Regions from separate parts of the Ralstonia pickettii genome, predicted to be linked through region 3. Evidence: predicted binding sites of a transcription regulator. Region 3 holds the regulator's gene; each other region holds the start of a gene.

Region 1 (2,264 bases), 1.2 Mb from region 3:
GAGGAGGCGCTCGGTGTGGTGCTGCCACAGGCCGAGCACATAGTTGTGCCGTGTGGGAAAGTCGCTGATGTCGAGCGAGTTCTCGCCGAAGTGCACGACCGGATAGGTCTTGCCCTGGGAGACAAACCGCTCGGCCACACCGCGCTGGTCGAGCACTTCGATCGAGCGCGCATGCAGACCCAGTGCCCGCACGCCCTCCACGTCCTGATTGGCGCGGCGCTCGACAATGGCGACGTCGATGCCGGCCAACGCCAACTCGGCCGCCAGCATGAGCCCCGTCGGCCCACCGCCGGCGATTACCACGGCATGCCCGCTCATTTCACACCTCCGGGCGGCATCGCCACGCCACGGCCCCGCGCTCCAAACGTCGACGGCATCACGCGCATGTCTGCCCTCCTTTCGGTCGGTTTCAAAGATGGGGGGCGATGCTACTGCGGCCACCGGGGCTTCCCGCAAGCCCCAGGGCGCGCGGTATACTTGAAACAACGGTGGAGCGAATGCTTGTCTGGCGCAACGCACACCACGAAAAAAGGCCGTCCCGAAGGACGGCCTTTTCTGTTGATTAGTTGCAATTATGTCTGACCTACGTAACGCAGAAGAATCAATGCGTTACGTAGGACACCGTGAGCATGCAAGTTTGTCCCAGACCAGCAACTTCGATCCTCCCCGCAGGCTTCTCGCTACAAATATGTTTGCCCTTTGGTCGCTGCAAAGTCGCACCGCTGGAAGCCATCATATTGGGCTCAACGAGAGTCCACCAACGGCAACCGAAGAAGTGTGCACCGGCTCTCATCAGCCAGACGATGGTGCCGTCCAACAGTTTCTTGAACTCAGGGTCAACATCCCGCCCTCGCGCGAGGTTATTGGGTGTGGAACCGCATTCGAAATCGTAAGTGCCGTTGACCAGGAGTGGGATTCTGTTCTGCCCGGTCACGGGGATGTACTCAACCTGCAGATTCGGGCGTTTCACTGCGCAGCCTATCCCTACTAGGCGCCCTTTGCCGCTTTGACCAGAAGAACCGGGCATTCCGCCCGGGCCACAACGCGGTTGGCCACCGAACCCAGGACCGCATCGAAAAAGGCACCACGACCGTGCGCCCCCATCACGATCGCCTCGGCGTGCACCGAGCGGCTGTACTGGACGATGCGCTCCGGGGCAAATCCCACCAACCCGTGAGCCTCAAAAGGAACGTCCGCAGCGCGTAGGATCGCGATGGCGGAAGCCATTGCCTTGGCACTTTGCTCTTTATGCCAGGCAGCAACGTCCGCGTGTCCGACAAATACCTCTACCTCTCCGCTGACATCAGGTGTGCAGTGTAGAACATGGACCGTGATGTCCGGTGTGAGCAGCCTGCGGTCTGCGATGCAGTGGGCCGCAGCGTCCGAGTAAGCGGAACCGTCAGTGGCCAGCACAATGTTCTTTGACATGATCGCTTCTCCTTCGATAAGGCTTCTCCAGTGCCGCTTCCTTACTCAGCTCTGGCGTGGGAGCCCACGGGTGATGCTTCAAACTTATGGCACGCCACGTTCGGCAGGCTGATCTTGATCAACCGAAGACCATGCCGATGAATCTCAACCGCCAGGGTCGACGCGGTGCATTGATCAAATCACATAGCGGCAGTGCTTGGAGGTTCTTCACCCAACGGCTGATTAATGCCGAGCATGTTCGCGGTTATACCCGAGTGGCGTTGAGCCAGATCAACGGACATCTGAAGCATCCGACTAGGGTGATTCCAGGCGCAGAGCTGCTGCCCGCCCATCGACGGATGCTGGGCCACCGCAACACGGCAAGGGAGCGGCTCAGGCAGCGAGCGTCGTTCCGAAATGTGTCACCAGATGCCGATCGGGTGCGTAGTGGAAACGGTCTTTACCATTCATGCGGTCAGCAAGGTCTACCCGATGGGGAGCGTGAGCGTTCGCGCGCTGGATCAGGTTGACCTCGAACTTGGCTCCGGTGAGATCGTCGTGCTGCTCGGCGCGTCCGGCAGCGGCAAATCGACACTGCTCAATTTGATGGGTGGGCTCGACACACCAACGAGCGGCACGATCGTCTACCGAGACCACGACCTCTCATCTGCAGCGCAGCGAGACCTCACCCGGTTCCGACGCGAGCACGTCGGATTTGTCTTTCAGTTCTACAACCTAATTCCGAGCCTGACCGCGCGCGAGAACGTCGCCCTGGTGACTGATATTGCCGATCGGCCGCTGGCTCCGGACGATGCCTTGTCCATGGTCGGCATCGGGGCGCTCGGCGACCACTTTCC
Region 2 (2,264 bases), on a different replicon from region 3:
TGGGTGCGGCACGATCGCCCAGGTACACTGAATCCAGCTCCTTGCCGGAATAGACGAGCTTGTTCTCCGGGCCATCCACCTTGAGAATCGCCATGGCGCCCTTGTTGAAGGCTCGGAAGATCGAGTGGTCTACCAGCACATAGCTGCCGGGCACGCGCGCGGTGAACTTCACGACCGCCGCGCCACCCGCCGGGATCAACGTGGTCTGCACATTCTTCTGCACGTTGGTGCCGCCCTCGTAGCGCACCTGGTCGAAGATGGCGCCAATTACGTGGAAGCTGGAGACAAGATTGGGCCCGCCGTTGCCAACGAAGATGCGCACCGTTTCACCCACCTTGGCGTGCAGCGCCTTGTCACCGGTGAGCGCACCTTCGGCACCGTTGAACAACACGTAGCTCGGGCGTTCGTCGATGGCCTTTTCCATGTCGAACGGCTGCAGGCCCTTCTCGCGGTACTTGCCGGCAGTGTAGAAATCGCCCTGCATGACGTAGTACTCGTGATCCACCTTGGGCAGGCCTTCGGGCGGCTCAACCAGGATCAGGCCGTACATGCCGTTGGCGATATGCATGCCCACGGGCGCGGTGGCGCAGTGGTAGACGTAGACTCCCTCGTTAAGCGCCTTGAAGGTGAACTGCGATTCGTGGCCCGGTGCGGTGAAGCTCGATGCTGCGCCGCCGCCCGGACCGGTCACGCCGTGCAGGTCGATGTTGTGCGGCATCTTGCTGCTCGGGTGATTCTTGAGGTGGAACTCCACCGTGTCGCCCTGCCGCACGCGGATGAAACTGCCAGGAACGGTGCCGCCGAACGTCCAGAAGGTGTAGCTGACGCCTTCGGAGATCTGCATTTCCTTCTCGACCACTTCCAGCTCCACGATGACCTTGGCTGGATAGTTCCGGTTCACCGGCGGTGGCACAAGCGGCGGACTCGTCAGGACGGCGTGGATGGGCTCGCCGCGCGGCGGGCCAAAATCACCCGGCAACTTGGCGCTGGCAGCGCGGGCCGCAGTGCCCGCAAGCACTGCGCCCAGCAACACAGAAATCAGGCCCGCGCGCATCAGGCTGCGGACGGTGTGAAGACGGCTCATTTTTCCCCCGTGTATCGGTCTGGTGTCGTCCGCTCCACGTTAGGCCGCGGCGGCCATTAGGGCTTTGATACAGCGCAAACGAAAACCCGCCCCGACCGGTACATCCACCCCACCGCGTGGCACGCAAACCCAGTCGTGACGTGATTTGCCGCCTCAAGATATCCATCAAACAAGCATCTGATATACATCAATAACGCCAGAGATTCCGCTCACTACTATAGTTGCATCATTAATGCATCTTTTTGATGCGGCACCCACAGAGGGAATCCCCATGACACAGTCCGCCTCCACCATCCAGCTCGACCTCCGCGTGCTGGCGCCGCGCGAGCGCCATCCGCTGATCTTCTCCGCCTTCGGGGAACTCGGCATCGGCCAGCGCCTGGAACTGATCAACGATCACGATCCGCGCCCGCTGCAGTCGCAGTTTCAAGTCGAACGCCCGGGCCAGTTTTCCTGGGACTACCTTCAGCGCGGCCCCGGCACGTGGCGCGTTGCCATCACCAAGGTGGCGTCTGCCGCCAGCGCGGGCCACTGCTGCGGTGGCTGCGGTGGCGGCGCCTGATTTTCCGATCGCATCCTGCAAGGAACCTTGTCATGAAAAACAACCAAAGGCTGTGGCGGTGGCTCGGCCTGATCTTCATCCTGTCGTTCGGGGCATTGGGCTATCTGGGCCGGCAGATCTATCTGGCAGCGCCGCCGATTCCGCATGCCGTCGTCACCTCTGTGGGCGAGGTGCTCTTTACCGGCGAACAAATCCAGCGCGGCCAGGAAGCCTGGCTGGCAGCCGGCGGCCAGCAGCTTGGTACCGTCTGGGGCCACGGCAGCTACGTTGCACCTGACTGGTCTGCCGATTGGCTGCACCGTGAAGCCACAGCGCTACAAACCATTCGCGCGCATCAGCAGTTCGATACCGACGCGCCGTTGACGACAGTGCAGCAAGCCGCCGTCGACGCCAGCGTAAAGGAGGAAATGCGCCGCAATACGTACGACGCAAATCACGACATCCTGACCGTGTCGCGTGAGCGCGCAGAGGCCATCCACGGTGTGGCCCAGCACTTCGAGGCCCTGTTCGGCACCGATCCGTCGCTGGCAACGCTGCGCGATCAATACGCCATGGCCACCGGCGTGCTGCCGGAGGCGGCCGATCGTGAAGCCCTGGCGGCGTTCTTCTTCTGGACGT
Region 3 (2,264 bases):
CAGTACGAATGCATCGGCTGTGGGGCATGCATCGACGCCTGCGATCAGGTCATGGACAAGATGCGTTACCCGCGCGGCCTCATTCGCTATACATCAGAGCGGGCCATGCATGACCGGCTCAGCCCAAAAGAAGCGCGCCGGCATCTGCTGCGCCCACGCGTGTTGGTCTACAGCGCAATCATGCTGGTGCTCATTGTTGGGTTCATTGGCGCTCTGATGATTCGGCAGCCTCTCAAGGTGGATGTGATTCGCGATCGCGGGGCACTCGCACGCGAAGTGGATGGCGGCAAGATCGAGAATGTTTATCGTCTGCAACTCATGAACGCATCCGAGCAGCCCATGCGCGTGACCATCACCGCAGAAGGCATGCCTCAACTGGACGTGGAGGGCGGCCGGGGCGAATCGACCACGTTGGAGTTGCCGCCTGCGGCCAACCGTCTGGTGCCGGTGCGCGTGCGTCGACCCGCCGACGACGCGACGCCCGGTTCGCACAAGATCCAATTCGTCATTCAGGCAGATCACGGCAGTGGCAGCCTCGTGCTGCGCGAGCCGTCGAGCTTCATCGTGCCGCGCTAGCGCGGTACTCGCGGCATCTCCAACAGGAGGCAACGATGCACGCAACGCAAACTTCAGCACCCGCACGGCCCTGGTGGCGCGAGCCCTGGCCGTGGCTTCTGATGGCGGGACCGTTCGCCGCCATGATCGGCTGTGGCGTGACCATCTGGCTCGCGACTTCGCATCCGGATGCTGCCATTCACGACAACGTTGTGCGGCGCGGTTTGGTCGTCGAAAAGCCGGCTGCCGCGCCTGCGCATGTCATGCCAGCGGGGGCCCGATGAAGCGTCGACTACTGATGTGGATTCTGTGGCCGGCCTTTCTGTCGGCCGCGCTGGCCGAGCTGATCGTCTTTGCGGTGGTCGATCCTGCCGACCTGCGTTTCTTTGGCGAGCAGATCACGGTGTCGGCCCAAGCGGTCTACACCGTGTCGTTCTTTGTGTTCTGGTTGCTGTGCGGGTTGTCGAGTGCGCTGACGCTCTATGTATCGCCGGGTATTGGCAAACTGGAAGCGCACGAACACCCGCTCGTGTGAGCAGGCGCCATGGACGGTAACTTAGGCGGCCTGGCCGCTCATCACCTGGCGCAGGCCGGCCAGGTCGATCAGCTTGACGTGGCGTTGACGGATCTGAATGAGGCCCGCTTCGGCAAAACGGGAGAACAGGCGGCTGACCGTTTCGAGCTTGAGACCCAGATAGCTGCCGAGTTCTTCACGGCTCATGCGCAGCACGAACTCGGTCGACGAATATCCGCGCTGGGCCGAGCGCTTGGAAAGATTGAGCAGGAAAGCCGCGAGACGCTCTTCTGCACGCATGGAGCCGAGCGTGAGCAGCATCAGATGATCCTGCGAGATCTCCTTGCTCATGATGCGCAGGAACTGATGCTGCAGCGATGGCAGCCGGCGCGACAGCTGTTGCAATTCGTCGTAACGCACCACACAGACTTCGGTATCTTCCAGCGCGGTCGCGTCCGACACGTGGCGCATATCGCCAATGCCGTCGAGCCCCACAATTTCACCTGGCAGGTGGAATCCGGTGATCTGGTGGCGACCGTCTTCAAGCGTCAAATGGGTTTTCAGCGTGCCGAAGCGAATGCCATAAACCGCCTCAAGCGGCTCGCCCAAAGCATAGAGGGATTGCCCCTTCTTAATGCGGATGCGCTCGCTGACCAAATCGTCCATCTTGCGCACGTCGTCCGAGTTCATTCCCACCGGCAGACAGATTTGTCCGAGTACGCAGGTGGAACAACGCGAGGCTTGGTCGGTAAGCGCGATTCGAGTGAGCACGGGCGGGGCGACTGGATTTCGAGAGAGTGGAATGAGTAATTCTTGTGGTGCAGCTCGACTTATTATAACGGCGACGTTGTCGTCATCGGACACTTCCGATGCGGCAAAACGCGTCAATTAGGCTAAGTTCGCCACAGCAAAACGAAAACCTTGGCCCATATCAAAAGAGCGTTAAAAAGATGAGTGCCGCGGCGCTTCTGAGTGTTTTTCTGATTGCACTGCTCGGCGGTGTCCATTGTCTGGCGATGTGCAGCGGTATCGCATTGGCGGCGGAGCGGGGGACCGTGTCGGTGCGAATTGTGTCGCGTCGCCGGCTGTGGTTCGAACAGGTCGTCATGCATGCGGGGCGCCTGACCACGTATGCGTTGCTCGGCGCAATCATGGGGGCGATGGGCGCGACCATATGGCGCCAGCAGTGGCTACC

The links. Region 3 encodes FNR, which switches genes on or off when oxygen is low (the NO sensors DNR and NnrR bind a similar motif). Its sites were predicted from a motif close to TTGATNNNNATCAA; they were not measured.
Region 1: a site for FNR is predicted at 1,689-1,702, ahead of N5B55_RS00445 (universal stress protein). Genes of this name have one in related genera too.
Region 2: a site for FNR is predicted at 1,262-1,275, ahead of N5B55_RS18295 (DUF2249 domain-containing protein). Genes of this name have one in related genera too.

Annotation. Positions count from the first base shown of each region.
Region 1 covers NZ_CP104381.1:108,698-110,961, reverse strand. Annotated here, with positions in the region: gene N5B55_RS00455 (FAD-dependent monooxygenase) at 1-318, opposite strand, end outside; partial or broken gene N5B55_RS00450 (amino acid ABC transporter substrate-binding protein) at 847-970, opposite strand; gene N5B55_RS00445 (universal stress protein) at 988-1,428, opposite strand; gene N5B55_RS00440 (ABC transporter ATP-binding protein) at 1,855-2,264, shown strand, end outside.
Region 2 covers NZ_CP104382.1:343,166-345,429, reverse strand. Annotated here, with positions in the region: gene nirK (copper-containing nitrite reductase) at 1-1,084, opposite strand, end outside; gene N5B55_RS18295 (DUF2249 domain-containing protein) at 1,356-1,646, shown strand; gene N5B55_RS18290 (nitric-oxide reductase large subunit) at 1,679-2,264, shown strand, end outside.
Region 3 covers NZ_CP104381.1:1,330,292-1,332,555, forward strand. Annotated here, with positions in the region: gene ccoG (cytochrome c oxidase accessory protein CcoG) at 1-576, shown strand, start outside; gene N5B55_RS06440 (FixH family protein) at 612-839, shown strand; gene N5B55_RS06445 (hypothetical protein) at 836-1,090, shown strand; gene fnr (fumarate/nitrate reduction transcriptional regulator Fnr) at 1,112-1,840, opposite strand; gene N5B55_RS06455 (sulfite exporter TauE/SafE family protein) at 2,020-2,264, shown strand, end outside.